Regions from separate parts of the Undibacterium sp. Ji22W genome, predicted to be linked through region 1. Evidence: riboswitches for the same ligand, from Rfam matches in the RefSeq annotation. Region 1 holds a riboswitch; the other holds the start of a gene.

Evidence for each region. A riboswitch is a leader RNA that binds a small molecule or an ion and turns the genes downstream of it on or off. The one in region 1 is predicted to bind cobalamin.
Region 2: another riboswitch for cobalamin. It lies ahead of ACO0KW_RS03585 (TonB-dependent receptor domain-containing protein); the one in region 1 lies ahead of ACO0KW_RS18665 (TonB-dependent receptor domain-containing protein).

Annotation. Positions count from the first base shown of each region.
Region 1 is NZ_JBMPOU010000004.1:233,983-250,713, forward strand. It holds gene ACO0KW_RS18605 (MFS transporter) at 1-337, opposite strand, end outside; gene ACO0KW_RS18610 (ACP phosphodiesterase) at 514-1,110, opposite strand; gene ACO0KW_RS18615 (histidine phosphatase family protein) at 1,199-1,801, opposite strand; gene ACO0KW_RS18620 (adenosylcobinamide-GDP ribazoletransferase) at 1,895-2,707, opposite strand; gene cobT (nicotinate-nucleotide--dimethylbenzimidazole phosphoribosyltransferase) at 2,748-3,794, opposite strand; gene ACO0KW_RS18630 (aminotransferase class I/II-fold pyridoxal phosphate-dependent enzyme) at 3,856-4,938, opposite strand; gene cbiB (adenosylcobinamide-phosphate synthase CbiB) at 4,931-5,941, opposite strand; gene cobO (cob(I)yrinic acid a,c-diamide adenosyltransferase) at 5,957-6,526, opposite strand; gene ACO0KW_RS18645 (ABC transporter ATP-binding protein) at 6,565-7,335, opposite strand; gene ACO0KW_RS18650 (FecCD family ABC transporter permease) at 7,372-8,409, opposite strand; gene ACO0KW_RS18655 (ABC transporter substrate-binding protein) at 8,490-9,365, opposite strand; gene ACO0KW_RS18660 (bifunctional adenosylcobinamide kinase/adenosylcobinamide-phosphate guanylyltransferase) at 9,376-9,957, opposite strand; gene ACO0KW_RS18665 (TonB-dependent receptor domain-containing protein) at 9,963-11,849, opposite strand; cobalamin riboswitch at 12,195-12,436, opposite strand; gene ACO0KW_RS18670 (putative Ig domain-containing protein) at 12,627-16,731, opposite strand, start outside.
Region 2 is NZ_JBMPOU010000001.1:867,491-884,221, reverse strand. It holds gene ACO0KW_RS03600 (cobyrinate a,c-diamide synthase) at 1-1,307, opposite strand, end outside; gene ACO0KW_RS03595 (ABC transporter ATP-binding protein) at 1,444-2,262, opposite strand; gene ACO0KW_RS03590 (FecCD family ABC transporter permease) at 2,262-3,233, opposite strand; gene ACO0KW_RS03585 (TonB-dependent receptor domain-containing protein) at 3,385-5,235, opposite strand; cobalamin riboswitch at 5,463-5,691, opposite strand; gene ACO0KW_RS03580 (PilZ domain-containing protein) at 5,787-6,149, opposite strand; gene ACO0KW_RS03575 (hypothetical protein) at 6,295-7,980, opposite strand; gene ACO0KW_RS03570 (ABC transporter ATP-binding protein) at 7,977-8,846, opposite strand; gene ACO0KW_RS03565 (ATP-binding protein) at 9,428-11,788, shown strand; gene thrC (threonine synthase) at 11,899-13,371, opposite strand; gene ACO0KW_RS03555 (helix-turn-helix domain-containing protein) at 13,666-14,253, opposite strand; gene kbl (glycine C-acetyltransferase) at 14,445-15,644, shown strand; gene ACO0KW_RS03545 (NAD-dependent epimerase/dehydratase family protein) at 15,766-16,716, shown strand.

The DNA.
Region 1 (16,731 bases):
AGACACCCGAGCCCGCGATAAATGCAAAGGGTTGATTCACCAATGCCATCCACAACAAACCCAACGCAAATAAGACCGCACCTAGGACGATGACTTTGGCAGTGCCTAATTTATCGGCTGCCATCCCGGCGAAAGGCCCGAACACACCCCACATCAAGTTTTGAATCGCAATCGCCATCGAGAAGGTTTCGCGCGTCCAGTGATATTCTTGAGAGATCGGCTGCAACCAAAAACCAAAACCATGCCGCACCCCCATAGATAAGGTCAACACAAATCCGCTTGCGAGCAAAACGGTGGTCAAACTAGGTTGACTGCGGGGAATTGAAATCGTCGTCATGAAAACTTTCAGGCTGAACTCCCGATGTCTGCACATGGGAAAAATGAACTAAGTGGCCAGTGTAGCCGAATTTCAAATCGATTGTTTTTGGTGGGCAATCAAAAGCTTAACAAAGCAATATCATTTAATAAAAATAGGCATGCACTAATTACACTCATCAGTCGCTTCTTCGTTTGTCAGAGACTGATCAATTCAGCGCGCTGCCCTGTCACAAAATTTTGCAAATCTGGAAAGAAGCTTAAGAAGCCTTGATTTAATTCATCGTAATTTTGTTGCAGATCGGTGATAGTTTCGCGCAACAAATGGCCATTGCGCGATAAGCGTGTAGAGACCCGATCAATCGCCAGCTTGACGCCATCAAACTCCGTATAAGATCCCAGCCAATCTTGTACCACCATGCGCGGCGCGGCGTACGCCAGATTACTTGGAAATAAAGTGCTGCGTGTTAGCAATTCACGATAAAACTCTTGAATGAATATCTGTAAATTTTGCTCTGAATAGTGCTGCCAATGCTGTGCGAGCAAATGGTCGTAAAAAATATCTAAAGCGATACCGGCATAGCGGCGACGAGATGAGGCAAACAAACTGCGCGCTTGCTGTGTGATGGCATGTTGGTCGGTGTAGCTGTCAATTTTACGATGCAGCAAAATCTCCCGTGCGATCTCAGATTGATACTGCGATGCGCCGTCCATTTTAACAAAATCGCCCAACAAAGCGCCGAGCATCGCGTCGTGGCTGTGGCGCGCCAAATATATGTGGGCTAAATAGTTCATCGTGTTTACCGGCCTTATTCACTATCAATCTCCATCGATGGCGATTGATCTTTATTCACGCTTTGTAGCGAAACGCTGGCGTCGGGACTTAATGTATGTCAATTGCACATTGTATCCATTCGCCAAAACCCGGTGCTGATTTCGGCCATTGATTGACATGCGTAATCGTCGACTTACCTGTAGCGAGATAGTAACTTAGAGCACGAATCACACCGGCATGCGTGATCCAGATGATTTGACATTGCTTGTCGTACTGTGCACTGAATCGCAACACAGTCAGCATGTCTTGATAAGCTGCAATCACACGAGTCAGCACATCCTGACAGCTTTCTATACCGCCGAAACGATGTTGCGCAAAATCATCAATCCAAGCATCAATTTGCTCCTTCGGGATGTCACTCCAAGCCTGCATTTCCCAACGACCAAAGTGCATTTCCTTTAAACGTAAATCCTGCTGAATATTCAGATCTGGCACTAAGTCTTGCAGTGCGTGCGCCAATTGTCGGGTTCTTAGCAAACCCGAGGTATAGACCAAAAAACGCGTGTTACTTTGAATATTTAACGCCTCCGCTAAATGAATCGCGGCGAGGTGATTTGCGTGACCCTCCGCCGCCAGGTCAGTTTGGCCATAGCATATTCCCTCATTCACCTCTGGTCGTGCATGACGCACCAGCCACAGTTTACTTGTCATCGGTCTTGCCTTTGCATCACGTATAAAGACTTGGGTGTTAAGTACTAAGCACGAAGTATTGAATATTAGGTATTGAATATTAAGTATTAAATATTAAGTATTAAAGCCCCAGGCAAATAGCACCCCGAGATAGAAGGCAATTTCACTCAGCTGTTGGGTAGCACCGAGGGCATCACCGGTAAATCCACCTAAACGTCGCTTCAAAAAATTCAGCATCCAAATCAATGCCAACAAGCTACCAACCAATCCGCCCAACCAACTCCAGGCAGGATGAAAACACGCTACTAAGGCAAAGGCACACAGACACCAGACAAGTGCAAAGCATAACGCAGACGTGCTAATGGCATCGGCCAAAGGTTTTGATTTAGATTGCGGTGAATCACCGACATGCGGCAAGAATCGAATGATGAATAGGGGCATGCAACGCGACACCACATGAGCAAGAAATATCGCCATCAAGGTACTGGGTAAACTTAATTGCCCGAACAAATTCAGCAGTGCCAGTTTGGAGATCAACGCGAGTATTAAAGCGATCGCTCCGTAACTGCCGATGCGTGAATCTTTCATGATCTCTAGAGATTTTTCACGACTAACATGCCCACCCAAACCATCCGCCAAGTCTGCCAGACCATCTTCATGAAAGGCTCCAGTCAACATCGCAGTCATCACGGTACTAAGCACAGCGGCAATCAAACTGCTTGCGTTATGGATCGGCAACAATTGAACAGTCAGCCAAAAACAAAATGCCGCACACGCCCCAACCAAGTAACCTATCCCTGGAAAATGCGCAGCGCTGGCACGCAATAATTCAGGGCTATAGCCAACCCACACCGCTAGCTTTCCCGTGACAGGAATGCGCGTAAAAAATTGCAGTGCCAACAGATAATGACGGAGGGGGTTTAACATATTATCTCTTCTAGTTTGATATTTTCTGACTTCGTTTGCCTTAATCACGACGCGCAACACCCGCGCTTTCAAAGCTCGCCATATCACACAAAATATCGCTAGCTGATTGCACCAGCGGCCACGCCAAAGCAGCGCCAGAACCTTCGCCCAGACGCAAGCCTAGATCTAGCAGCGCATGCACTCGCAACTGATCTAGCATCAAGCGATGTCCGCTCTCAGCAGAGCAGTGGGCGAACACGCAACGCTGTTTGACTTTAGGTGCCAACATGCTAGCAACCAACACTGCAGCGCTAGCAATGAATCCATCGACGATAATTACGCGATTCTCACTAGCCGCCTGCAAAACGATGCCGACCATGGTTGCAATTTCAAAACCACCAAGGCATGCCAACACTTCAAGAGGATCGTTGACACCCGCGTGTTGCTTTAACGCCAGCCTCAAGGTCTCGACTTTGCGTGCCACTGCAAAATGATCAAGACCGGTGCCAGCACCTGTACAATCGGCGATATCAAGGTCACCCAATCGTGCTAACAACAATGCGGCGGACGAGGTATTTCCTATTCCCATCTCACCGATGAGTACGGCGTTACCAGGTAAAGACCTGACTACTTCACGACCATTGTTGATTGCTCTTTGACACTGTGCGTCGCTCATGGCAGGTTGCGTAACAGAATCTGCCGTGCCGTGGGCAACTTTACGTTTGATCAAACCCGGTATATCAGCAAATTCATGCTTGACGCCACAATCAATCACATGCAAAGCAATACCATGTTGGCGCGCGAGTACGCTGACCGCCGCCCCCCCAGCCAAAAAATTCGCCACCATTTGCCAAGTCACATCGCTAGGAAAAGCCGATACCCCACGCGCCACGATGCCATGATCTGCAGCGCATACCAGCATTTGTGGATGCTGCAAACGAGGTGTCTCCGATTTTAAAATCAGGCCCAACTGAACAGCCAATTTTTCGAGCCGGCCCAAAGAGCCCAGCGGTTTAGTCTTGTTGTCTATTTTGTGCTGCAAACTTTGTCGTAAGCCAGCATGTTCAAGATCGTCCATAGGATAGTTATTCTCATGTACCGCGCTCATATTGTGTCCTTTCGGTGAAACTGGGGTGATAGTTAGAAATTCATTATGAAATTCAATGCGATTAGAAAAACCGTGGAGAAAATTCTTGGACCGCGCGCTGTAAGGCATCTTGCGCCTGTGGGTTTAATACGCCTAGCCGAAAACAAGCCGGTAAGCCAAACGATTCAGCATGGCGTAATTTAATACCGCGATTGCGCAAGTCATGCAAAAAATCTCTGCGATTTTCTTGTAACAACTCCGTCGGCATGGCACAGAAAAAGTTCGCATGACTGGGAATAACTTGCCAACCCAGATCCTGGCAAATCGCTATCTGTCTACGCTTCCAATCACGCAAGCTACTTAAACTATTACTCAGCCATTCCTGTACTGGTGCACTACTCCAGCTCGATAACATCGCAACTGCATGTACACCCAATACCCAAGATGGCGCTAATTGCTCCAAGGTCTGTTGCCATTCATCAGCATCCAGTGGCGCAACGACATAAGCGCCGCGTATCCCAGTCAAACCCAACGCTTTATTTGGCGTAAACATTTGCCAGCAACGTGCCAAATGCTCGGCACTGACACTAGCTTGGCTCGACAAACGCAATGGCTGGTAGGCGCAATCGAGCACTAATTGACTGGTCGCAGGCAAGGCATTCAACATTTGTGTCAAACCCGCTTGATTTTGCCCCAAGGGGCTGCCGGGCTCACAAGTCCAGATCAAGCCAGCGGCACTAAATTCGTCACTAAAACCCAAGCCAGCGGCGCGTGCAGCTAAGGCATAATCACCGTAACTATGCGGTGGAATCCACACGGTTTTAGAATGATCTTGTTGATCAACTTGCTTGCGATTTTGTGTTGTCCGCATCGCAAACGCAATCGACATACGATAAATAAATTCACTGGCACTAGCAGCAATTAAAATCCTTTGCGGCGCTACTCCATGCCATCTACCTAAAGATTCACGTAAGGCTTGATATTCTGGATCGGGATAGCCAGAACAATCCGCGTTTCGGATCATCCGCATAGCAGGTGGGCATGGACCTAGCGCATTGCTATTCGTCGAAAAATCAAACAGTGGTTTACCGTGAGTATCGGTACCACCATGTATGCGCCGAACCTTTGCAGGATGGGCATTCATCGTCGATGCGCTATCAAACATCTTGCGCACCAAATGTCTTTGCAAAGTTCAACACAAAAATCCAAAGCCAAGCACAAACACAAACAAATGCAATCAGCCACACGGTACGCTGGCAAATTTCCAATGCCCGCTCTGTATGATGTGATTCAACTTGCACACCATTGGTATGCAGTACATACACATTAGGCTTGCTTAGACGCACATCCAATAACAGGGCCATTGCACCCATAGGCCAACCGCCATTCGGTGAAGTTGTTGCACAAGCCTCTTTGAATAAACGCCGATCAGGGCAACGCCAGACCACCGCATACATCAACAGTGACGTAAGACGCGCACCGGGCCAAGACAAAACATCGTCTGTACGTGCTGCACATTTACCAACCCAGGTCCATATACGACCACCACGTTCACCACGATAGCCCCACATTGCATCTGCCGTATTTGCAAAGCGATACATGAGCGCGCCTGGCAAACCGAGCAAGACAAACCACAACAAGGGCGAAATCACTGAATCATTCAAGTTCTCAGCCAAAGTTTCAATGGCACTTTCGCGTACTTGATGCGCCTCTAAACATCGCACGTCGCGACTGACTAAGCGCGCGAGTTGATTTCTGCCCGCATCCAGAGAAGACTGCAACGCTGTCTCTACTGCCCTCACCTCATCGCGCAACATGCGCCAGCTCAAACAAGGTTTTAACAGGCAGCCAAGTATCAAACCTTGCCAATACCAAGCAAGCATACTCATCGTTTTCTGCAAAGACCAAGCCAGCCAGCTCAGTAGCAACATTGGTAGCAAAATCGCGATTGCGCCAGCGATAAAATTAATCGTTGGTCGCTGAGTCGTTTGTTCCGCCTTCGGCGCCAGGATTAGCCCACATCGATGCAAGTAATGTCCCATCCACACCACCGGATGCAGGATGGCAACGGGTTCGCCCAGCATCTGATCCACGATCAGACTGAGTAAGATTGCCTGCACCAAGATCAGGCACAGTTGAGGAATGGGAAGAATGAAGTCAAGCAGCATGCTGTTTTTCTGAACTTAATCTTCGATGCCACGCTGTGCCGGAATGCCTGCACGAAATGCATGCTTGATCAGCGTCATTTCGGTCACAGTGTCCGCCAGTTCAATCAATTCAGGTGGTGCGCGACGTCCAGTCAAAACGACGTGCACGTCGACCGGACGGGCACGTAAAGTTTCCAATACATCTTCCAGCGGTAACCAGCCATAAATTAAGGGATAGGTAATTTCATCCAAAGTCACCATAAAATAATCGCCACTCAAGATTGCTGCCTTGGCTTTCTGCCAACCATCACGAGCTAACTGCGCCGAATGATCTAGATCATGACTTTTCCAACTAAAACCATCGCCTAAGCCTTCAACCACCAATCCCAATTGCTCAAACATGCGATGTTCGCCAAAACGCGCCGTCGGTACTTTCATGAATTGAAAAATCTTCACCGATTTGCCTCGTCCATGCGCCCGTAATGCCAAGCCAAAAGCAGCGGTACTCTTACCTTTACCATCCCCTGTATTTACGATAATCAAACCGCGTCGCTCGCCTTGTGGTTTGTCATATGGTTTTTCTGCTGGTGGCGTTTCTATTTGCATGATGTCGTTTCCCTCTTTAGTTTTAAATTTGAATTTTATTACTGCGGCAATGCTATCCACTGCCCTTGCACCGTATGAATCGCAATCCGGTGATCAAACACTTCGCGCAGCGCCTGATGACTGCTGACCTCATCACATGCGCCTTGATGATACAGCTGGCCTTGTTGCATGATCAGCAGATAATCAGCTTGTAAAGCAAACGAGATTTCATGCAATACGCTGATCACGGTTTTTCCCTGTACAACCAATTGCCTGACCAAACTCATCCAATCCGCCTGATGCGGCGGATCAAGATTAGCTAAGGGTTCATCCATCAGAAAAATATCTGCCTCCACTGCCAAAGCACGTGCCAGTAAAACGCGTTGACGTTCGCCACCAGATAATTGACCTAAACTCCGTTCACGCCACTCCCAAGCCTGCGTCGCATGCAGTGCCCGTTCGACTGCAGCATGGTCTTTTGCGTCTGGCGCGGCGAGCCAAGCTTGATGCGGTAAACGTCCTAGCATGACGACATCCCACACACGTAAGTCTTCAGGCGTGGTCTGGCTTTGTCCCAACCATGACAGACAGCGAGCGCGTTCGCGTCGTGGAATAGTATTTGCCAATTGCCCCAACAAATGGATGCTGCCGCGATGTTCTAACAATCCCGCCAATGCTTTGAGTAAACTGGATTTGCCCGCGCCGTTCGGACCAACGATGCTGGTCCAGGCGCCACGCGGAATCTGGGCACTGACTTCACACAAAATCGCGTTACCATTCAACTCGGCACTCACGCTTTCTGCATGGATTGCAATAGACTTTGCACTCATTGACCGTGCCTTTTCCGGTATGTCATATTGAGTTTGCTAAGCATGTTCGCTATACCGTCTTTGCTTATGCATCAAGCGCAGCAGATAAGCACCGCCCAAAATCGCAGTCACCACACCGACGGGCAATTCTTGCGGAGCGATCATCCAGCGGCTCAGAATATCTGCTGCACTGAGCAAGGCACCACCAGCCAGACTGGACAACATGATTAAACCTGCATGCGTAGTTTTTAAGATTGAGCGCACCAAATGCGGCGCAGCCAAACCCACGAAGACAATCAAACCCGTCTGGGCGACAGCCGTGCCAGCGCTTAAAGCGATGATCACGACCAAGGCCAGACGCATCTGCGTCAAGGGCAAACCCAAGCTAGCAGCAGTCGCTTCGCCCAAAGATAAGCCATCCAAAACCTGGCTCAAAGCCACACTGCCCACCAGACAAATCAGCCATACTGCGAGCATCAATCCGCAACCCGACCATCCTACATAGCCCGAGCTACCGAGCATGAATGCCTGCATAGATTGCACAATATCGGGCCGCAACATTGTTACCAGAGAACCGATCGCCCCCAACACGACACCAACAATCACACCTGCCAACAACAAACGCAAACTATGCTGCACGCCGCGCGCCAATAACAGCGTGAGAAATACCGCTAGCACCGCCCCCGCGAAGGCTGCTCCTGTCAAACCCATCCTTACGATCCACGCAGTCGCAAATGGAGAACCGCCAAATAAGACCAAGGCCGTAGAAACACCGAGCGCCGCGCCAGAAGCGCTGCCCAGTAAATAGGGATCGGCCAAAGGATTACGAAATAAGCCCTGCGCCACAGCGCCCGATAAGCCCAGCAAAGCACCAGCCGCCCATGCACCTAGCGTTCTGGGCAGGCGAATATCCCAGACAATTTGTATCGCTAATGATTGCTGCCACATCGATGTCAGACTTTCCCAGCCATTACTACCGACACCTAAACCTAGCAACAGTAAGCCAGTGCTCAAACACAGCAAAATTATCACCGCAAACAAGAGTTTTCCACGCTGCTGGGGGACTGCGATGACACTATCATTCGGCTCTATCATCCCGACTACAATGCTCTCTACGGTGCTCTCTGCAGGGCACACGACGGCACCAATGGGAGGCAAGACGCGACTCGCCATCATCATGATGCTTTGCTCTTCAAACACTTCGCCATAATCCATGCGGCGTCTGCCATCCGTGGCCCCGGACGTACCAAAACATCCGATTCTGCGGAAGTGTAAACACACACACGATTTTCACGTAACGCACGTATCGCATTCCAGCCTGGACGTGCGGCTAATGCGGCGAATCCCCGTTCGCTAATCATGATCACATCCGGATTAGCGCGCACAATAAATTCCGGATTCAGCTTAGGAAATGGTCCTAAGGAGGCAGACACGATATTACCTGCACCTAAGCGTTGCAAAGTTTCGCCGATAAAACTACTTTCTCCCGCGGCATAGGGAGCATTACTCACTTCAAAATACACGCGCATTTTTTTAACAGATGCGGGCAAACTCTTTGCTGCTGCATCGATGCCACTATTCATTTCTTGCCAAATCGTCTCGACCGAATTCACTTCCAAGAGCTGCCCCAACTTCAATAAAATACGATGGACATCAGCTTGATTTTTAGGCTCCATCGCCAACACTTTAATGCCAAGGGCCTGCAAACGCTCAGCGGCGCGACACGCCACTGACATCAGCACGACATCGGGTTTCAAAGCAGCGATCGCTTCAATGCTCGGATCAAGACTGCCACCCACGCGCGGCAAGCTTGCGAGACTTGTCGGAAAATTTGAATACCGATCAACACCAACCAAGCGCTGGCAATGCCCCAAGGCACAGACGGATTCAGTCAATGAAGGCAACACACTGACGATACGCATTGGCGTCTGCTTGAACTGCACACTGACGTTTCTATCGTCGGTAATCTCGATCGCCAACGCTGCATTTGCAACGGAGCACAATGTCCAAAGAACGTAAATTGTGACGCGATAAACCCAAGAAATTTTCATAGTTTTCCTTTCACACCGACTCTTTTACTATCACGGACAAGCCCGCAAGCATCCAACAAACTCGAGCCACCTGCGCCGCGAGTACCTGATTAAACTTGCCAAGTTGGTCCACATAGGTGCGGACGTCGACACCAAGGGGAATCACGCCGAGCCCAATTTCATTACTCACTAACACGATCGGGCCCGGTGCACTTTGTAATGCGGTCAATAAATCCATCATTACCGCATCTAATTCCTCACCACTTAGAGCTGCATGATCGACAGGCATCATGCAGTTTGTAAGCCATAGCGTGATGCAATCGAGCACAATCAATGTTTCAGGCTTACTGTGCTGTCGGATTACCTCGGCAATCGCACGCGGTTCTTCAACCGTGCGCATCTGCGGCAAGCGCAACGCACGGTCAGCTTGATGGCGCGCAATCCGCACTTGCATCTCGGTATCCCAAGCCTGTGCGGTAGCAATAAACAAGGCCTGATGCTGTTCGCTGGTTTGTAGCCAATGAGCAGCCAACATTTCCGCCCTTGCCGATTTACCGCTCTTTTGGCCACCTAATATCAATTCGCTAGGCGCAATCGCGATGGAAGTCGGCATAATTTTCAATATTTCCAAGATAAAGAAGCAAAGGCATTGCGGCCTGGCGTTGAATAAGTATTCGCCAAGACATAGTGTTTATCGGTCAGATTATTGATACGGACTAAGACTGCCAACTGAGGGCTGAGTTGCCAGTTCGCACCGACATTCAACAAGCTATACGCTGCTAACGTATCGCGCCCACTAAAACTCTGATTATTGTCTTCGCGGTCACTGGAATATTTCAATTCACTGAAAAATGACATTTCATGCCATTGATGCTGCGCACGTAAATTCAAGACATGCCGGGCGATCCGCAACAAACGTAAATTGTTCGGTTTGGTGCGCGGGTCAGCATAATCATACGAAACACTGAGTTGATCGGCACCCAACTTCCAGCCCGTACTTAAGGTGACGCCGCGTAAAATCGCCAATGCACTTTGTACGTTATTCGATGGATTAATAAACCCACGAACATCATTCTGATACACGGTGGCTTCCGCATGCCAAACATCTTGGCGATATTTCAGACCAATTTCATTTGAACGATTTTGCTGCGGTGTTAACGCAGGATTGCCAAAGCCGGGGAAATACAATTGATTAAAGCTAGGTGCCTGAAAGCTTGTGCCCGAGCTCGCCACAGCGCGCCAGGTTGGTGTGAGGAAATAAGCTGCAGACATTGACCAGTTGGTGAAGCCACCGAACTGAGAATTCTTATCATGGCGCAATATAGCCAAAGCGCTCCAATCATCTGCACGCAATGCATACGATACTAATGCGGCGCTGATATCGCGCGCTCTTACCGCATAGTTGGTACTGCTATCCACTTCATCACGACGCTGTTCCAACAGTATCGACAAAACATCTTTGCCGACACTCACCTCATTCTGCCAACTGGCTTGATCACGACGCGTGTTGAACTTATTGCTGCCGCCAAACGCGCCGTCCGTCGTGCGCAAATATTTACTCACAGACTGATCTTCTGCCACGCCCGCGGTCAACGTGGACGTCCAGATTGGCAAGAATTGCGCTTGCCAACTAAGCGACAGATTGTTCAACGTCGAATACGCACGCGCATCAGTATTCGTTTTATTCAATTTCAACGGATTCGGGGACGCCGAGCCGTCGAACTGATAATCAGTATCGCTATGCAATGCACTAACTTGCAATTGGTGTTGTGGATGAATGGTATAGCGCAACTTGGCATCAACGCTGGTCGCACTAAAGCCATCACGATCAGCATTAAATGAAGCAGCTAAAGAATTTTCAACTACCGAAATACCATCAGCTTTTTCACGCGACCAACCCAAGCTGTAACCAAGATCACCAGCACGTCCTCGCAAAGCTAAACCTAACTGTTTTTGTCCTGCGCCACCAATACCAGCGTTGGCGCTGAATACAGGTTTGTTTTCGACATCACGCGTAAAAATCTGTATCACACCGCCGACTGCATCCGAACCATACAGCGCAGATGCAGCACCACGCAAAACTTCGATACGTTCAATTCTTTCCAAGGGAAGATTTTCTAAGGCGGGTGTGCCTGAGGTAGCAGATCCTATGCGCACGCCATCCACCAAGATCACGGTTTGTGACGAGCTCGCCCCGCGCAGAAACGCCCCACTGGATGAACGATAGCTACCATTGCGAGAAATTTGCACACCAGGTAGAGTCGCCAACACATCCATCAAGGAACCCTGGCCGACCAAATCAAGTTCGCTGCGATCAATCACCGTGACATCAGCAAGTACATCGGTGATTTTAGTCGGTAGCCGATTGGCGGTAATCACCACGTCTTGCAAAGCCATAGAAGTTTGTGTTTGCGCTTGTGCGGTCTGTGCAAGTTGTGTAAGTAAGCTAGTTGATGCAGTCAAACCAAGGGCGACAACACGTGCGTGTAGAACAGATTTTTTCATTATTTTTGCAAAAATTACGAAAGAAAAATCTTCTGTTTCTTTAGACTCAGTTTGCCAGCAAGATAGCTGACTAAAACAGGCGCGCAGGCTCACTCTAAACAACGCGAATGTTGTTTAAAGCATGCTATTCATAGCGCGTTTTCAAAGCGCATTTTCAAAATGCACTTCAAAAGCGTTAAGCGAATACTCGCATCCCAAGCCGATATGAAGGGCACAATAGGATTAGCATAAGCACAGCCAACAAAACTAAGTTAAGAATTGAAACAAAAGATTTTGATCAGCTTTCCCTGTCATCCCCGACAGCCTGAAAGCAACAACGCACTACGTTTGAGCTAAAGCGCGCAATGTAATGCAACCTCGTTGGCCGGTATCCGGGCTGGCGGAGACTACCTCTGTCGCCTTCCCAGTCGCTTGTTCAAGGCGACCAGTGGCTTGTGTGACAGAAGCGGAGTCGGTGAAGACTCGTCCGCTTGACCGTTGCGGGGGCAGCGCAGGTGGGCAATTTTGTCTGAGCAAAATACCTCCTGCTTCCCGTTGAACTGCGAGATGTGAACCATCTCACGAGCACCAACATGATTATTTTAACAGTTTAATCGGTTTCATAACACCTCGCTGTTAGCAAAAAGAAGAATACATCATTGAATTTTAGTTTTCTCTTGATTTTCAGCAATCAAAGAAGACGCGCAAGAATCGCGTAAAATCACATTACTTCACTAACTTTTCGCAAAAAAAATCGGGCAGCAAGCTACCCGATTTCTCCAAACTTCCCTCAATAAATTACACTAGGATTGGTGATCCATCTATCAATGCTGATGTGAGCTGTAAATTTTGACCATTGACGCCAAATGCAGTACCCGTGAGTAAAACCAAAGCGGGATTCATCGCTATATTTGATAAATTGCCGTTCATCGCATATTGATAAGTTAAATCACCGCCGATAGCAGAGGTATCACTGCCACTCGTGTAAAAATTCAATAGGGAATTCGATAGAGCCCACGATGACATACCAGGCGTAGCCGCCCGCGCCTGATCAAAAGCCGTCACCAATCCATCAAAATTGAACAACTCTATCTTATGATTATTCAACACATTGTTTGATGTGCTGACGTAATCACTCGTTCCCTCAATTACAATCTGCAATTTTGCAACGCTGTGATTATTGATGCTGAGGTACCAATCCTTCAATGTTACCTGCTCACCAGTGCCTGTCTGCAGGATCAAGTCATTCACACTCTTCATGAAAAACAAATCTGCGTATTTAATTCCATGCCCCAATGAAATCGTATTATCTTTGCCAGTGCTGGCATTAATAATGTCCTTCCCGTCACCACGATTAAATACGATCACATCAGCACCGCTGCTAGTATTTATGGTGTCGTTACCCCGACCACCAATAAACAAATCCTTACCAGTACCGCCCGTCAATACATCATTGCCCAAGCCGCCATCAAAGAGATTATTACCGGAGGTATCAGTTAAGGTATCGTCGCCAGCAGCACCTTGCATCAAATCGTTGCTAGTCCCGCCATTCAAAACATTATTAGCACTATTTCCGATCAATAGATTCTGACTAGCGTTTCCCGTGCCATTTGTCGTCAAACTACCTGTCAGCAACAACACTTCAACATTATTGGTCAAGGTATAACTGATTGAAGAATTCACGACATCCAAGCCTTCGCCAGTATTCTCACTAATGAGATCGCCGATATTATCTATCACATAGGTATCGTTGCCCGTACCACCATAGAGCTTATCCGAACCTGCGGCACCGTCCAAAAAGTCATTACCTGCACCACCGGTAAGTGTATTAACGCCCGAATTTCCGATAAGAATATTATCTGCAGAATTACCATTAGCATTGATTGCCGCAGTATCCATCAAAATGAGTTTTTCCACGTTAGCAGGCATGGTGTAAGTTACTGTGGTTTGAATCGAATCAGCACCTTCATTCACGTTTTCGATAATCACATCGCTGATATTATCGACGATATAAATATCGTCCCCTTTGCCGCCTCGCATTTCATCTACACCCGCACCACCATTCAAAGTATCGTTGCCATCCAATCCTGAAAGTTTATCGTTCCCAGCCAGTCCGTTGATTTGATCATCAGCATTGCTACCTAGCAAATTATCGATCCCACTTGAACCATTGATAACAGAAAACAACACCGTCACTGCAAAACTATCCGTCGCAATTGCACCCGCTTTGTCAGCCGCTTTAATTTTGACACTGAGGCTACCGGCATCTGAGGACAAAGGTGTTCCGCTCAAAGTACCCGTCGTCGCATTAAAATTCAACCACGCTGGCAAAGGCTTACCATCTGAGAGTGTCGCGCTATAGGTCAGAGCGTCACCGGCGTCCACATCCAAGAAAGTATTTGCAGGAATCGCATAATTAAATAAACCACCAACGTTCGCAATCTGATCAGGCACAGGAATCGCGAGGCTAGGCGCATCGTTGGTGTTGTTAACCTGAATACTGAAGATGTCTGATACCGATGAACCTGCGAAGTCGGTTGCCGTCACTTTTACATCGTAGCGGCCAACTTCATTGTTCCCTGCTGTGCCGCTAAACGTTCTGGTGGCCGGAATAAAACTCAACCATGTTGGTAGTGCATTACCATTGGCGAGCTGCGCACTATAAGTGAGCGTATCGCCAGCATCTATATCTGCGTATGCATTTGATGGGACAGAATATGTGAAGCTCGCGTCTTCTGTCGCAATGACATCCGATAGTGGAGAAACGAGGATCGGTGTGTCATTGGTGTTGTTGATCTTGATACCAAAAATGTCGGATACCGACGAACCAGCAATATCCGTTGCAATGACTTTTACATCGAGTTTACCAACTTCATTATTGCCCGGCGTACCACTAAACGTTTTGGTTGTGGGATTGAAATTCAACCAAGTTGGTAAAGCGTTGCCGTTCGCAAGCTGCGCGTTATAAGTCAGTACATCTCCAGCATCGACATCGTTGTAGGTATTTGATGGAACAACATAGATAAAGCTCGCATCTTCAGTTGCGATAGCGTCCCCTAATGGAATAATCAGCGTCGGCACATCATTCGTATTATTGACCCGAATATTAAAAATATCTGCCACCGATGAACCTGCTATATCCGTTGCGATAACTTTTACATCAAGGCTGCCAACTTCATTATTGCCCGGCGTACCACTAAATGTTTTGTTTGTAGGATTAAAACTCAACCACGCTGGCAAGACATTGCCATTCGCAAGCTGGGCGCTATAAGTAAGTGTATCGCCGACATCGACATCTGAATAAGCATTCGATGAAACAATATAAGAAAAGTTTGCATCTTCATTCACAACAGCGTCCGCAATTGCTATGGCGACAGTTGGTGCATCGTTGATATTGTTGACTGTGATTCTAAAAATATCTGATGCGTGTGTATTCGCCGTATCGGTGACGAACACCAATACATCAATTGTTCCAACATCGTCATTGTTCGGTGTGCCGTTGAAGCTTTTGGTACTTGCATCAAAACGCAACCATGCCGGTAAAGGGTCACCATTGGAAAGCATCGCATTGAATGTGAGTACATCAACCACATCTACATCTGAAAAAGTATTGGGCGGGATGACAACACTCAATGATTCACGTTCTGTCGCGGACACGTCTGCCAGTGGCCGGTTGAGCGTTGGTGCATCATTAACGTTGAGCACGCTTAAATTAAAAACACTAGTGACAGAAGCGCCTTCTTTGTCGATTGCTGTCACTTGAATGATGTTTGTCCCTACAGCCTCATTTCCAGGCGTCCCACTAAATGTATTTGTATTCGAATAAAAATGTAACCAAGTCGGCAAATTATTGCCATTCACGAGTTTTGCACTGTAGCTTAAAACATCGCCCAAATCTTCATCGATAAAGGTACTGCTTGGAACAACCAAACTAAAATTATTATTCTGGTCCAGAATGATGTCATGCAGAGCTGAGGAAACTATCGGCGCATCGTTCACATTATTTACGACCATGCTAAATATGTCAGAAGTAGAGGCGCCTGATTGATCACTGACCGTGACCTGAATTGCGACTTCTCCAACCTCACTATTAGATGCAGTGCCGGTAAAAGTAAGCGTGGTTGGGTTAAACGAAATCCAAGCAGGCAAAGGGCTGCCATTTGCCATCTGAGCGCTGTAGGTCAGCCTGTCGCCGACGTCGACATCTGCAAAAGCATTCGCAGGTAAGACAAAATTAAATGCCACATCTTCGTTGGCCGCAACGTCGACCAAAGGCGTGACGAGTTCTGGAAAATCATTAAGATTGTTCACTCTCAGTGCAAACACACTAGATACCGCAGCTCCAGATGTATCAGTCGCAATTACTCTAATGTCAGTCACTCCAACTGACTCGTTGCCGGGTATGCCATAAAAAGTATGTTCGATCGGATTGAAGCTCAACCAGGCTGGGAGTGGATTGCCGTTGGCGAGCGAAGCACTGTAAGACAATACGTCTCCGATGTCCGCATCCGAAAAACTATTCGCTGGCACAGCGTACTGAAATGCAGAATCCTCAGTCACGCTCGCGTTCGGCAGCGCGCCTACTGCGAGCGGTGAATCATTGACGCTATTAAACGTAATTCTAAATGTGTCCGAGGCATAGCCATTTTCGGTATCGGTTACGAATACCATAATATCAAGCGTACCAATCTCGGCGTTTCCTGGTGTGCCTCTGAAGGTTCGTGTCGCCGAGTCAAAATTTAACCACGCTGGCAATGGATCACCGTTAGGCAGTGAAGCATGATAGGTAAGCACATCACCCACATCGACTTCGGAAAAAGTATTCGCAGGAACCACAAAATTGAATACTTGATGTTCGGTAACACTCACGTCAGACAAAGGTAGCGTTACCATTGGTGAATCA
Region 2 (16,731 bases), on a different contig from region 1:
TGTGTTGCGGTTAAAAACAAATTCGCGCTCGCGACGTAATTCGAAGGAAAGTAGGCATGAAAGTAAGTCGCTTGCAAACTACCCAAACAATAAATCGCTTCGCCTTGATCCTGTGTCTTTTGTCTGCTGGTATGCGCTGCGGGGGTCAGTGGACAAGCAAAAGTGGAATAGTGAAAAGTATGACCGCGCAATTCACCCTCTGACGAGTGCCAGCTTTGCATCCCTAGAGCGGCTAAGCGCTTTTGCAACGTAATCGTACCGCTGAGGATGCCAGCCATTTTCCACGACTCGCCATGTTGATCGATCAGCTCATCGACAAGGCTGATCATACCACCGCACTCTGCATACATCGGTTTCTGCGCGGTCAAGAATGCCTGTAAAGATGCTTGCCAGTTTTTCGCCTCACCCAATTGTTGGGCGTGCAATTCAGGATATCCACCAGGCAGATAAACCGCATCGGCATCGGCTGGAATCGACTGATCAGCGACCGGCGAAAAATAGATAATTCGCGCGCCCATATCTTTTAATGCTTGTATATTTGCGGGGTATAAAAAAGCAAAAGCGGCATCCTTAGCAATCGCGATACATCGCCCTTCTAATAAACGCGGAACAATTGGCATCGTCAGATCTTCATCGGAAAACTCAACCCCGGCGATTGCATTCCAGGCAGGTACATCAATGGTGACGCTCGCGGCTAATTGATTCAAAATTGTATCAAGATCGGCCACTTCATCTGGCAGCACTAAGCCCAAATGTCGTTCCGGCAAAGCCTGTTCTTGCCGCGCCAAACTGCCTAATAGTGGGATGTCGCGCAAGGCGCTCTGTATCATACTCAAATGTCCAGCAGTGGCGACCCGATTGGCGACTACTCCCGCTAATCGCACTGGCCCAAAATCACGCAGTCCAAGCACAATTGCACCCACAGTTTGTGCCATAGATGACGCGTCTATCACAGCCAACACCGGAACCCCAAAGGCATTCGCCAAATCAGCGGAAGATGGCGTGCCATCATATAAGCCCATCACGCCTTCAATCAAAACCACATCACTTTGGAGTGCCGCTTCCGCTAATAAAGCGCGGCACGCGGGCAATCCCAACAACCACAAATCCAGCGATAAGACTGGGCTACCGCAAGCTTGTTGCAGCATCATTGGATCTATGAAATCAGCGCCGGTTTTAAATACACGAACCTTTTTACCTGCTTGGGTAAAGTGACGGGCTAAAGCCGCGGTGACCGTGGTTTTACCCTGCCCTGAAGCAATCGCTGAAATCATCACAATGGGTGCTGAGGTAGGTTGCTTTGACATCTAAACATCTCCTGCGTGCTGACCAAGATTGAGATCAATTAAGCACGCGTACTGATTGACAAAAATGGGGAAACTACCTGAACTTAGGCAAAGGCTACGATAATTATTGCAGAGAGCACGACCGCTGCCGAAGCAACTAAGATGATGCCACCTTCGTACTTGGCAAGAACAGCACCTGCTCGTCATGTACAAAGCGTTCAATGGGATGAGCGAGGCAAAGACTTAGATTATCGACAGTCATCACGTGCTCTTTGTCGCCACATAAATAAGAACCATCAGGCATCATCAATAAAGCGTGACTTGCGATGCCATATGACAAATTTAGATCATGGCTAACCATGATGACCGCTTTTTGTTTTTGGGCGCATTCACCGGCCAGCAATTGCATCACACTCACCTGATGACTAAGGTCGAGTGCATTCGCGGGTTCATCTAATAACAGCAAGCTTGCATCCTGAGCGAGTAAGGCGGCGATCGCCACGCGTTGGCGTTCACCGCCAGAAAGGCTACGCACATCGCGCTGCGCAAATTCTGCGACATCTAACAAACGCAAAGCATCCAAAGCGATTTCGTGATCTTGTTTGGACTCCCAAAAATGGGTGTCATGGTAAGGGTGGCGTGCACTCAGCACCGTTTCTATCACCCGATAGGCAAAGGCGTCTACCCGAGATTGCGATAAATAAGCTCGTTGTCGCGCCAGTTCTTCTAAAGTCCACCCATTCAGATCCCGACCATGCAATTGAATTGTTCCTGCATCAGTCTCACGCAATCGCGCTAAGCTGCGTAGCAGTGTACTTTTGCCAGCACCATTGCGACCAATCACGCACCAGCATTCTCCACTCTGAACTTGCCAATTCAAATCACTGATCAACGTCTTATTGTCGCCTCTTGTGCCGGCACCGGAACCCACACTTAAGCTAACATTCTGGGTTGTCAATATCGCTTTCGTCGTCATCAATTTCTCCGCAATTGGTGTAATTGAATCAGGAAAACAGGAACACCGATCAAAGCAGTAATCACGCCAACCGGCAACTGCTGCGGCGCGACCACGGTGCGCGCAAGGGCATCAGCACAAACTAAGAAACATCCACCAGCTAGGCTAGCAACGGGGATTAATAAACGATGATCAGGCCCTAACGCAAAGCGGCAAGCATGCGGAATAATGAGACCGACAAATCCAATACTACCAGCGGCGCTAACCGCACTTGCGGTCAACAAGGCCGCACTGACAAATAAGAGTTGTCGCAAGCGACCGATATTAATCCCCAAGGTACTGGCATTATCTGCATGCATTGCCGCGACATTGATTGCCCGGGCATTCTTCATCATGAAAACTAAGACGACAATCAAAATGATCCACGATAAATAACGCGGCTGCGTATTTGATAAATCACCGATCATCCAGAACACCATGCCACGCAAACTGGTATCAGGCGCAATCGATAATAATAAGGTGACCACAGCACCACAACCAGCGGCAACGATCACACCCGTCAACAGCAAAAGTGGCGCACTACCTTCTGAGCTGCCAGAGCCACGCAGATCTCGATAGGCCAACAAAAATAATAATGCTGCGACAGAAAGCGCGCCTCCAAATGCGGCGATATCGACCATGACTCCAGCACCAAAAAATAAAATCGTCGCAAGTGCGCCAACCGAAGCACCACCCGACAAACCCAACACATACGGATCGGCTAAAGGGTTGCGCAATAAGGCTTGCATCAATACGCCAGATAAAGCCAGCGTCGCGCCAGTAACAAAACCAGAGATCGCACGAGACAAGCGCAAATCAAGCACACTAGTAGCCAGCGTTGTATTTTGCCCATGCAGCAGTTCAATCAGGGCTTGCTGCAATTCACTCAAAGATAAGGGAACGGAACCGATTAAGCTAGCGAATATCAAACTCAACAAGGCGAGCACACTCATTCCCAGAATCAGGGAAAATGCGCGTTTTTGCGAGTTAATGATCACGATAAAATTCCTTCAAACCACTTCTTGGTTTATAAGAATCGATATTTTTCTCTGAGAATAATATCGATTCCCGCCCTACTGGTTCAAGCCTTCATAAGGCTGCAACTTACTTGTAGCCGTAACTCAATCCAACATAGACATTCGAACCTGGCGTACGATAATTTTTCGCCAATTCATAATCTTTATCGGCAATGTTATTCCAACGAGCCAATAAGGACCAATCTGAAGCAATCTTATACGTAGCCACCAAATTAACAATGCCATAACCAGCTAAGCGATTACGATTCGCTGCGTCATCAAAACGCGCGTCAGATAAAATCGTTTCTATGCCAAAAGTCAAATCATCGATACGATAGTCCACACCAAAACTCGCATGCTGTTTAGCACGACGTGCCAGACGTTTACCAGTGGTGTCGTCTTTAGGATCTTGAATGTCGAGGGTCGCACGTAGGTTCCAGACACCCAAACGCGTTGCTGCACCCATCGTCACACCAGACAAAGTCGCCTTATTTACGTTGTAAGCACAGCCATAGCGGTGTGTTGATAATTCAACCGGACAAGGATTCGTGCTGACCAATAAGTCAGTGATCTTATTTTGATAGTAAACCGCGCTCAACTGCACAAGGCTGTCATCAAAGAACACACCGATTTCTGAGTTCTTTCCTAACTCAGGTTTATTCGATGCGACGCCAAAGCCAGGGTAATACAATTCATTGAAGGTCGGCGCGCGGAAACTAGTGCCATAACTTGCATTGACACGCAAAACATCATTCAATTTATAACCGTAAGCGAGGCTACCAGTGCTATGTTTTCCGTATTGAGAACTATCATCGAGACGGGCACTCACACTCGCCAAATGCGCGTCTTGTTTCATCACATACGCGACTGCATAGGATTGTGTATCACGCTTACCGCCGAGACCTGATGTATTCGTTCGTACGTCTTCTTCGCGATCTTCAACCACAAATTGCAAAACATCTTTTCCAAAACTCACATCGTTCTGCCAAGTCCAGCCACGTTGTGCAGTATCTGCATTTCCCTTGCCATACGACGCGTCGGTAAAAACACGATCGGTATTACGTGAGAACTGCAAACTGGAGTTCCAGTTTGGTGACAACTTCGCTTTCGCAAATGTCGCGACATTATCAAACTTCTGCTGACCACGATCACGGTAAGATGGGCCTGCATCAAAATCCACATCCAGCGTACTTTGTACAAAATTCACACCAACGGTCAATTCTGACATCAGCTTCCAGGACAAATTTCCGTTGAAACTTTTTTGCGTATATCCATCTTTATCGGCATTGTAAGTATAGGGACCTGCGCCTGGCTTGGAAGCGGAAAAGCCATCACTACTCTCTTTGGCGGTATTCAAACTATACTGAAAATCATTCGCAGAAGAGCCGAAAACGCCCGCTTCGAATTTACGCAAATGATTACTGCCCATTCCGAAGTTCAAACTAGTGCGTGATTGCGGACCAGATTTTTTGGTAAATAACTGAATTACGCCACCCATCGCATCCGCACCATACAAGCTAGATAGCGGGCCATACACTATTTCTATGCGTTCAATTTGCGACAAGGGAATGCTGCTCCAAGTTGCACCACCGGTAGTCGAAGAACCGATTCGCACACCATCAACAAACACCACGCTTTGAGCATTCGCCGCGCCACGAATAAATACGGAAGAAACAGAACCAGCACCACCGGTCCGAGAGATTTCAATACCGCGTTGTTGTTGCAGCAGGTCGACGATGCTAGTCGCACCGGACTTCAAAATTTGTTCGGCGGTAATGATGACGTTATCTGCCAACACGTCTTTTGCAAGCTGTGCTTGGCGGGTTGCAGTGATCAGTACTTGTTCTTGAGAATTTGTCGTTTGTGCGGATACTGGTGTAGAAAAACAGGCGGCAATCGCCAAGCCCAAGCTAAAAGGTTTGAAATGTTGAATCATCATAAAATCACGTTGATAGTTATCCGCAGGCCATCATTTCAGATCTGCGGACAGCAAGTCGCAAGTCACCATCATCCCCGTCAGGTGCTTGAATACAAAATATGAGGCGAATAGAAATGCAAAGGCTAGTCAAAAATTTCTGACCCACCATTACTGAAATTACTAATTCACTGAGTTAGTTTTAGAGAAAACCAGCGCAAGAAAAATCATCACAGAACATCCCCGTTCGTAATACTTCACTTATCTTGGCCGGTATCCGGGCTGACAAACATCACCATCACACCTTCCCATGCAGCAAGCACAGTGGTAATGAAGGATGGCTGGCCTAATCATCACTAAAGCAAAATTAGACGTTTGTACACCGTTGCGGGGGCAGCACATTTATGCATTTAGCATCATGTTTCCCGTTTAACCGCCAACATGATTATGTCGGCGAGCACCAAAACGCGAGCATTTTAGCCTTTAACCGCATTCAGGACAAGCTGCGTCTGAGCCGAGGCAAAAATAGACCGGCAATTTCCTGTCCCTCATCAATTCGGTTGAATTACTTGTTTTTAGTTTTCTTTAGGAGGATCGAATTTTTTCGAGAGCGATACCCAGGCATTAATTAAGTCACGATGTAAGTCCGCGATCTCCAGTATGCGCACCCCAACTCGGAAAAAGTTTCCGCTCAAGATCGCGTGAGAAACCACCACCTTGCAAGGAACTTTGTAAGGAATCATTGATTCTTGATCGATATGAGGAATTTCCAACATCAATTGATATTCTTTATCAATAGTCAAAACCTGCTCACTCATGATAAGTATGCCTGTTTCCGAGATATTAAAGACGCGGATAGGAAAAACCTTGCCCTCACCCAGTTTGATGAGCCCGCGCCATGTGACATTGATTCTAGGACTTCTACGTAGTTCGATCATGAAGGCTCTACAAGTGGCGAATGGCAATTGCAGCGAATATTCGCAAGAATGGCCAAACTCAAGAAAAGTATCGAGAGAATATTGATATTAGACAATATATTACGATACTTTACGCCAATTGTTGCTATTAAAATGTCACAGTCAATTAGGAATTTTTCCAACGCGTGTAGAGAAAGCCTATAAAAATGGCCGCAACTGCAATTTCTAATTGCATGATTACTTGAACACCAGTCGCCACAGCATTGAAGCCAAAAATATCCAACATAGGCGCTTTACTAGCTTGGGTAGCGACATATAAAGTGAACAGGTATAAGGACATAAACGTTTTTGACGTTCTGGATGTTTTTCCCAAGCAGGTGGCTAAAGCACTCATACTAAAAATGCCAATCGCCAAAACTAGAGCCATGAATGGGTTCGCGAAGCTCAAGCGAAACAAAATAACGCCGACAAAGAGAAATCCCAAAACCATAGTCGCGCTCAAGTGTCTAAAATAACGGCGTTGCGCACCACCATTCACCGCCGCAGTCATGCCCTCGATCGCGGCCTGAAAATCACGTGTACTCACGTCACTCGCTAAGATACCCCAGAATGCCACCGCAAATACTGTCAATCCGGGCAATGAGTGAAGTGACACCAATGCGCCCAACCCAGTCACGACAACCAGCACCAAAATCGCAAATGGTGCATTCACAAAAGTGAGAGCCACATCTGCTAACACTTGTCCGAAAAAATTCGCAAATCGCGCCGACCAGACAAACAAGACTTGCGCCTGCTTTGCGAATGGTCGTGACCAACCATTGAGAATTTCCAACGGTGAACGACGCTTGCGTGCGTGTGCTTGTTTGACTTTATCTGGTGAAAATCGATGAAATAATGGAATTGCTGGAAGCAACAAACATAGTGCCAAAGCGGCTGAACCGATACGCATCAGCGCCATCTGCAGTGACCACATCACCACTGGCAACGTAATTGGCGTCACTTGTGGATCAAATGTGCTGGCCCCCAAAGAAAAGTGATTTGTCATCAAATGGGTCTTCAGCGTGAAAATAGTCGTCACCAGACCGCTAAAATCTAAAAATAGCCAAGGGGATATCGCCCCCGCGCTCAATTGCTCAATTTTGGAAATAATCGATATTTGCATGACCCATGCAATAAAATACAAGAAGTCACCTGCTTTTCCCATTAGAACAGGCACACTATCAAATAAGATCGCAGCACCGACCGCAAACACAATCATTGGCCCTAGCACCAATAAATAGGTTTGCAAATAAACCCATAACTGTATCGGACCATCACCACGGATCGCATGCAAGACGATGATCGAACTCATTGCCACCAGGACCAAAGCAAGCATATAGACAGTCCCACCTAACCAGCGGCTAAACAGAAATAAACTATTACTGACAGAAGTGGATGCGATCACACTTCCTATGCCACTGCGCAAGTCCTCCACAATCCGGCCGCGCACGAGATAAAAACCTATCAAAGCCAATAAGAAGCTCAATAAACTAGCGCTTCCCATAGCCAGTGCGGAGCTTGTGTACAGCACCCGCGCATTGTTAATCGCCATCATGCTAGATCCCGTTTGGGGATCAACTATCATTGCCCAACTAATCGCAATCATCGCCATCACGGCAAATAAGGTACTGAGCCTGCGCATACGCAATCTAACTTCATTCAAACATAGCACACGAATTAAATGCCACGTGTGGCGCCATCCCAAATTCGCAGAAACGGGCACATGAATCCTCGCAGATTTGGCCTGTGCGGAATCTGCCTGCAAACCTGAACTCAAGGAAGAATTCGTAGAAAAAGGGGTACCAGACATCATGCCACCTCTTGCAAGGAGTAACGCTGCGCCATCAAAGCATCTTCCAAACTAGGGATAACCAACTGTGCGTCAGGATGTGGTTTATTGAGGTGGGCAATTCGCAGCGACATGTATTCCCCCTGTCGCTGTGCTTGCAAGACTTGGAACTTCTGACGCATGATTTCGGCTTCGGCATTCGCTACCTGGACCGTCCAGATTTGCCCATGTGCTTTAGCAATCATCGCCTCCGGCGTTTCAAACCCAATCAACTTTCCGGCGCGCATAATTGCTAACTCGCTGGCGACACTTTCAACATCAGAGACAATATGGGTCGACATAATCACCAATTTCTCAGTCCCTAAATCTGACAGCAAATTTCGAAAACGTAAGCGCTCTTCCGGGTCTAAGCCAGCCGTTGGCTCATCCACTACCAAGATATCCGGATCATTGAGTAAGGCTTGCGCAATCCCTAAACGGCGGCGCATACCACCCGAAAATGAGGCAGCAGAACGATGCGCATGTTCTGTCAAGTTAACTAGCTCGAGCAGATAACGTATGCGTTCTGGATCGCGTACTCCTTTCAGTGCGGCAAAATATTGCATAAATTCGAGCGCACTCAAATTAGGGTACACGCCAAAATCTTGCGGCAAAAATCCCAGTCGCGTACGAATCGCGTCTGGCGCGTTAACGATATTCACGCCTTGAAAAATAATTTCTCCACTGGTCGGTTTGGTAAGGGTTGCGATCATTTGCATTAGCGTGGTTTTCCCTGCGCCATTGTGTCCAATTAAACCCAAAACACCACGCTGCAAGCTCAAGCTAACATCATCCACAGCAGTCACAGTTTTACCGAATTTTTTACTGACATTGCGTATCTCTAACATCATGCATCTCCTCTTTCTTGTAGGATTCAATGGCGAATTAGCATCGCATCTGAATGTAATTTGAAGCGAGTTCAGAAGAAATAAATCGCGGGGGATAAATCCAATTCGAACCTGATGAACGCAGAGTAATTGAGGTCGGAGAAGCTGACCCATGGTTTGAGACAAACAGCACAAAAACTGGCATAGCCTGTCAAAATTCATACATTAATTCTACGAAACAATTTTGTTTATCTAAATTCTCTCGGCTTGAATTTCAAGTTATGCGTCATCCCAAGAGGATGTATGGCCGCCAATCTGAATGGGGAAGCAGACATGTGAGACGTGCGACAAGAATGACCGATTCTTCAATCACAAAAATTTTACAAAACAGTAATCAAAAAAACACCTACGGATAGACTTTGCAAAAGAATGTTATCGAGTGTTATCTCGCCGCAACAATTGACGAGAGAAGTAGTGCAAAATCGAGACTATCCCTAACGAATATGTTTGAATCTAAGAAACTTCTCTATTTACTTCCAATGAAGACACCCTCGCTCCGGTTTTTTGAACACGAATCACGTGGACGTCGCTGGCTCGGGCGAATATTGCCAATAGTTGTCTTTGTCGGCACGGGTTGCGCGACCGAACTGATCTTATTCGAAGAAGATCGACGTCAAGAAAGCATTGCACGTGAGAACATGATGAGCAATGCGGGTGAGTTACGCGCGATTATAGAATCCGAATTGAACGCGACTATCCACTTGGCCTCTGGCTTAGTTTCTTTCATCAAGTCGAAGAACGGAGAATATAAAATAAATGAAATCGAACCTTGGTTACTCGACCTACAAGCATCCGAGCCTAGTATACGCAATATTACTTTAGCACCGGGGAATCGCATTCAAACCGTCGTACCGCGGCAAGGTAACGAATCAGCACTCGGACTTTACTATCCAGATAATCCACAACAATGGCCGGCGATTAGGAAAATCATTCAAAGTGAGCATCCGGCGTTGGCAGGACCTTTCGAATTAAGACAAGGCGGATTAGGTTTAGCCTATCGCGTCCCTGTTTTTCTTGCGGATGAGAGTTATTGGGGAATGATCAGTACCGTATTAAATGCAAAACAAGTATTTGCGCTGGCGGAGCAAAGAGCGCAGCAACTAAAAATTGATTTCGCAATTATCGACCTTGAGAGTCTGAGCAAATCGCAAGCAATTTATGGCAAAGAAGATCTTCTAGTAAACTCGACAAAGCAGATCACTTCGAAGTTAAAGCTAAATATTTCTGGACGCAACATAGAACTTCTTGCGTCAACTAGTCACTTGAGTTCAGATTTCATTTACACCCAGTCGCAACGTCTTGCAGGTTGGTTGATTGCCTTATTATTGGGCTTTCTCATCGCGAAAACTTTGCAATCCTATCGTAGACAGACGCGCGCCTATTTTGCCCTCAATGAAAGTCAACAGCGCTTCTTACGCGCCTTCAATACTGCGCCGCAGGGAATGGCACTGGTCGATGTTGATGGAAATTGGATTAGCGTAAATCCTATGTTGTGCAATATTCTGGGCTACGAAGAATACGAACTATTACAAAAGCCAATTACCGACCTATCTTCTCAATTGGCAGCGCCTAAGCTCCATCAACAATGGATAGCACAAGGAAAGAATAGCTTACAATTTGAACTAAGTTTACGTCATCGCGATGGCAGAGCAGTAAGTTGCTTGCTCAGTCTGGCTCTCATTGAATACGAAAAATTAGAGAAGACTTATTGGATCTTTCAAGTCATCGACATCAGCCGCAGGGTCACAGCAGAAAGCCAATTGCTGGCGAGCGCAGAATATACCCAGACGATCTTGAATAAAGTTGCGGAAGGGATCGTCAGCACTAGTTTAAATGGCGCTATTCGATCGATTAATCCCGCGGCAATGGCGCTATGGAAATTACCAGAAGCGGCGTATCTACAAACTAATTTTTTTAACTTACTTTGCGGTGAAAACAATCCCGTACTGCTGGCGGATATCGAGCACTTCATTCAGTCGCCTCAAATAATGGATGCCGTCCAAGAAATCGAACGCAATTCTTTCTATACCAGGGAAAGCACTATCACGGACTTCCACGGCAACCAGTTACACCTAGAATTTAGTATCTCATCGACCCAGCAAAAAGAAGGCCCCGAGCTAATCATCGTGCTCCGTGATATTACCGAACGAAAACACTTAGAAATCATGCAGAGTGAATTCGTTTCCATCGTGAGCCATGAACTCAGGACACCCTTAACATCTATTATTGGCTCGCTAAAGCTCATCGAAGGCGGTATTTTTGGAAACTTGCCAGAATCACTCGCCCGTATGATTCATATAGCATTGCAAAACGGACAGCAATTGGCGCTGATTATCAATGACATTTTAGATATGGATAAATTGGTTGGCGGCAAAATGGAATTTAACACACAAAATTTCGCTATCAATCAACTTATTGCAGAAAGCATCGACAACAATCAAAGTTTTGCACATGAATACCAGGTGCAATTCAAGTTCATGCCTTTGACGCAGGACAGCATGGTCAATGCCGACCCTTTGCGGGTAGGACAAATAATGTCCAATCTTTTATCCAACGCCGCAAAATTTTCCCATCCAAATAGCAAAGTCGAAATCAATATTTTAAAAGAGCTTAGGCATGTCAAAGTCTTGGTAAAAGATGTCGGGGAAGGCATCCCCGAACAATATCAAGATCGCCTATTCAAAAAATTTTCGCAGGTCGATGGTAGCAGTACTCGCAAAAAAGGCGGCACGGGTTTGGGCCTTTCAATTTGCAGACAAATGGTCGAACGTATGCAGGGAGAAATTGGCTTTGAGTCGACCGAAGGAGTAGGATCGACGTTTTACTTCACCTTACCGATTGCGGGCACAACGACAGATCTGGTTGAAAATAGCAGCATGTCTGATAACAAATCTGATAACAAATAACGAGATGATTGGTGTCACAAGCATATAAAAAAGGCGGCCACAAAAACTGTGCCGCCTTACGTATTCACCAACGAGTAAGCGAGTTCGTCAACAAACCAATTATTCGCCGATCACAAGCCAGTATGTTGCGCGATATATGCTTTCATCTTGATCACATCTATACTCATCACTTCAAAGCGCTGTGACAAACTTTCAATGTTTTCAAATCCCGCTGGCCGCTCGGCATCGCGACCTAAAGCTTCTTGTATAGTCTCATTAAATTTCGCTGGCAATGCGGTTTCTAACACGATCATCGTGACATTTGCTTGCAAGTGTTCTCGTGCTACCTTGATGCCATCTGCGGTATGCGTATCGACTGTAATACCGTATTCTTGCTCGACCTGACGTATCGTCTGCAATCGATCTGCATGCACCGATTTCCCTGAAACAAATCCAAATTGTGCTACCTTTTTAAATTCATCGCCATCACTGCCTGGCTTGCCTGATAAATCAAAGCCGCCTTCGGTTTCAACCTTTTTGAACAACGCGGCAACCCGAGCAGTGTCGCCGTCGAGTAAGTCATACACAAAACGCTCGAAGTTGGACGCTTTAGAAATATCCATAGAAGGACTAGTCGTATGATACGTCTCAGCCGACTTACGCACGCGATAAACACCGGTTCGGAAAAACTCATCAAGCACATCATTTTCATTGGTCGCCACGACCAATTGCGCGATAGGCAGTCCCATCATGCGGGCAATATGGCCTGCGCAGATATTGCCAAAGTTACCCGATGGTACCGTGAAAGACACTTGTTGCTCATTGCTGGTAGTCGCGGCCAAATATCCACGGAAATAATAGACAACCTGTGCCACTACTCGCGCCCAGTTAATCGAATTAACGGTACCAATCTTTTGGCGGCTCTTAAATTCCAAATCATTGGAGACCGCTTTCACCATATCCTGGCAATCATCAAACACACCATCGACGGCGATATTAAAAATATTGGCATCTTGCAAGCTAAACATTTGCGCGGTTTGAAATGCACTCATTTTTTTATGTGGCGACAGCATAAAGACGCGGATACCTTGTTTCCCACGCATCGCGTATTCAGCCGCACTGCCGGTGTCTCCAGAAGTCGCGCCAAAAATATTCAATTCCGCCTTATTTTTTGCCAAAGCATATTCGAATAAATTGCCGAGCAATTGCATCGCCATATCTTTAAATGCCAAAGTCGGGCCATTAGACAATGCCTGCAACACTAACTTGGTGCCATCCTTTTCTTGCAAAGTTCGCAGTGGCGTAATCGCCTGAGCAGATTCATCGCTACGCACATTTTTGTACACTTCTGCTGTGTATGTTTTGGAGGTGATCGCTTTTAAGTCTGCTTCTGGAATATCCGTTGCAAATTTTCGTAAAACTTCAAACGCCAATTCAGCGTAACTCAAGGAGCGCCATGCATTGAGCTCATCAGCTGTTACTTGCGGATTAGATTTCGGCAGATATAAGCCCCCATCAGGTGCCAAACCGCCTAGTAAAATTTCAGAAAATGAAACAGAGGAATCAGAAGATGCTGCGTAACCGCGGGTGGACAGGTATTGCATGATTGAGAATAAGGATAAAAGTAAGCAAAGAAGAGGTTCGGCTTAATTATATCTTGCATTGCAGCAGGAAATTCGGAAGGAAGCGATTTTCCATAAAAGAATTGGCAAATTTTCCATGGAGAGCGATTGAGTGTGTGCAAAGTCTTAATGAAGTGACATATAAAACGAAAACTTTCATCAACTCCGAGGCAAATTACGCAAAAAATCTTACAAAATCGCATACTGTAGCAAATGCAACGTGAAAGCTAATTGACCAATAAGTGATCCACATAAACGCAACAAGCAAGTGCAAGTCTAACGGTGAGTGACAACCATCAGCGCCTTTGCTTCCGTTTTGCCAACATTGCGTATCGCATGAATACGATCAGCATCGTAACGGGCGGTGCCGCCTACTTTCAGCTTCTTCTTCAGCCCATCTACTTCCACTTCGACATTACCGGCGATCAGTGTCAGATGTTCGGAAGTGCCAGGATCATGGGGATTAGAAATCAATGCGCCACCGGGTGCTAGGATCAACTCATACCACTCAAAGCGCCCTGCCAACTCCATAGGGCCGAGTATCTTCAAGACATATCCAGAATGTTCGCCCGGCAAAGTCGGTGTCTCATGAGGTTCTAACATACGGATCAAATCCACCTTAGGAACCTCCGCTGTGAGCAATTCTGCCATGCCTATTCCAAGCGCATTCGCCAAACGCCATGCTACTGCAATGGTGGGATTGGCCTTTTCTCTTTCAATTTGCGACAGCATCGACTTCGATACTCCCGCAGTGCGGGATAAGTCTTCCAAAGTTAAACCTCTATCTAGCCGTAAACGCTGTAAGGTAGCCCCTACTTCAGGCGGCGTTGCGGGGGTTATCACGGGGGCAATCACTTTTTTCATAGTTTCGCTTGCAAAATTAAATGAGCATAGATAATATTCGCTATATTGAATTTTAGTTCGATATATCGAATATTTCACAAAATTAAGAATTTTCAAGAAATTTGATATATCTATACAGAGAATCAAATTTCAGCTTTTTTCCATCATACCAGAAGCCACTTTCCTGCCAGGAGATAAATATGAGCAATACCATGAGTACTAAGAAGAATTCTTTTTTTACTGGTTTAGCCAGCAATCTGGACAGTCTGCGCGAACAAGGTCTGTATAAACCGGAACGAGTAATTTCATCTCGTCAGGGCTCATTAGTGCAATGCGATGATGGTCGTCAGTTAATCAACCTGTGCGCAAATAACTATCTAGGCTTATCGGGTGACGAAGCAACAGTACAAGCGTCGATCAAGGCAACTGAGCAATATGGTTATGGCTTATCGTCAGTCCGTTTCATCTGCGGTACACAAACTGTACACAAACAATTAGAACGCGCAATCGCTGACTTTCTCGGGATGGAAGATACGATTCTGTATGCGGCAGCTTTCGATGCAAATGGTGGCGTTTTCGAACCATTGTTTGATGAAAACGATGCGATAATTTCTGATGCCCTAAACCACGCGTCTATCATTGACGGCATTCGCTTATGCAAAGCCGCACGTTTCCGTTACGCCCACAACGACATGGCCGATCTGGAAAAACAATTGCAAGCCGCCGCAGACAAACGCCATCGCGTGATCGTCACGGACGGCGCGTTCTCTATGGATGGCACGATTGCCCAACTCGACAAGATTTGCGATCTCGCAGATAAGTATGATGCTTTAGTGATGATCGATGAATGCCACGCATCTGGCTTCCTCGGAAAAACTGGCCGTGGGACACATGAACACCATAATGTGATGGGGCGAATCGACATCATTACGGGCACTTTAGGGAAGGCTTTGGGCGGCGCAATGGGTGGCTTTACAGCAGCGCGAAAAGAAGTGATCGATACCTTGCGTCAAAAATCACGTCCGTATTTGTTTTCGAATACATTGGCACCTTCGATTGCTGGCGCGTCTTTAGCTGTGCTGGAACGTCTATCGAAATCCACAGAATTGCGTGATCGTTTGCACGAGAACACGGTTTTCTTCCGTAAAGAAATTGAAACGCTTGGTTTTACCATCAAACCTGGCACACACCCTGTCGTTCCCGTGATGCTATTTGATGCGCCAGTAGCGCAAAAATTTGCGGCGCGCATGTATGAACTGGGTGTTTTGGTGACAGGCTTCTTCTATCCAGTCGTGCCTATGGGTCAAGCGCGTGTGCGAGTGCAGTTATCTGCTGCACATACTAAAGAACAATTAGAAACAGCTCTCGCCGCCTTTGCGCAGGCTGGTCGCGAATTAGGTTTAATCAAGTAAAGAATAAAAGTTTTTGCCGCAGAGGCCCCGAGTGCGCAGAGAAAGTTTTGATTTATGCCTCTGTGAACTCTACGCCTCCCCGGCAAAAAAATGTCATCCAATGGAAAAGTAAGGAATACAAATGGAACGTATTTTAGTCATCGGTGCTAACGGTCAAATTGGTAGTGAATTGGTCGATGCTTTGGCAGCGCAACATGGTGCAGATAATGTGATCGCCGCTGATATAAGCCCTAGCAGTTTATATGGCGCGAAAATCTACGAAGTCGTGGATGTATTAAATACTGAACGTCTGGCGCAGATTCACGATCAATATAAAATTACGCAGGTATATCAACTCGCGGCACTACTCTCCGCGACTGGTGAAAAAGCGCCATTGAAAGCCTGGACATTGAACATGGACGGCTTGCTGAACATATTGGAATTGGCACGTATCCGTGGTGAAGCGGGTCACCCCTTAAAAGTTTTCTGGCCATCGTCGATCGCTGCATTTGGTCCGAATACCGAAGCTGTGAACACACCGCAATATGCCGTGATGGATCCAAACACGATTTACGGCATCAGCAAGCTGGCTGGCGAACGTTTGTGCGAATACTACTTCCAGAAATACAATGTTGATGTCCGTAGCATCCGCTATCCTGGCATCATCAGCTACAAGTCTCCGCCAGGTGGCGGCACGACCGATTATGCGATCGCGATTTTCCATTCAGCGTTGAAAGGTGAAGCATATTCTTGTTTCCTCGAAGCGCAACAATCTTTGCCAATGATCTATATGCCTGACGCTATTCGTGCGACGATTAGTTTGATGGATGCCCCTGTAGAAAATATCAAAATTCGCTCTTCGTATAACGTTAGTGGTATGAGCTTTAACCCACAAGAACTCACAAGTGAAATCACTAAAAACCTACCAAACTTTCAGGTACACTACGCGCCGGATAGCCGCCAGGCAATCGCTGCAAGTTGGCCGCAAAGTTTGAATGATGAAGCCGCTTACAAAGATTGGGGTTGGAAGGCAGAAATTGATCTCCCGGCACTGGTGACTGACATGCTTAAAAACGTGAAAGTCGCCAATTGATCAGAATGAAAATAT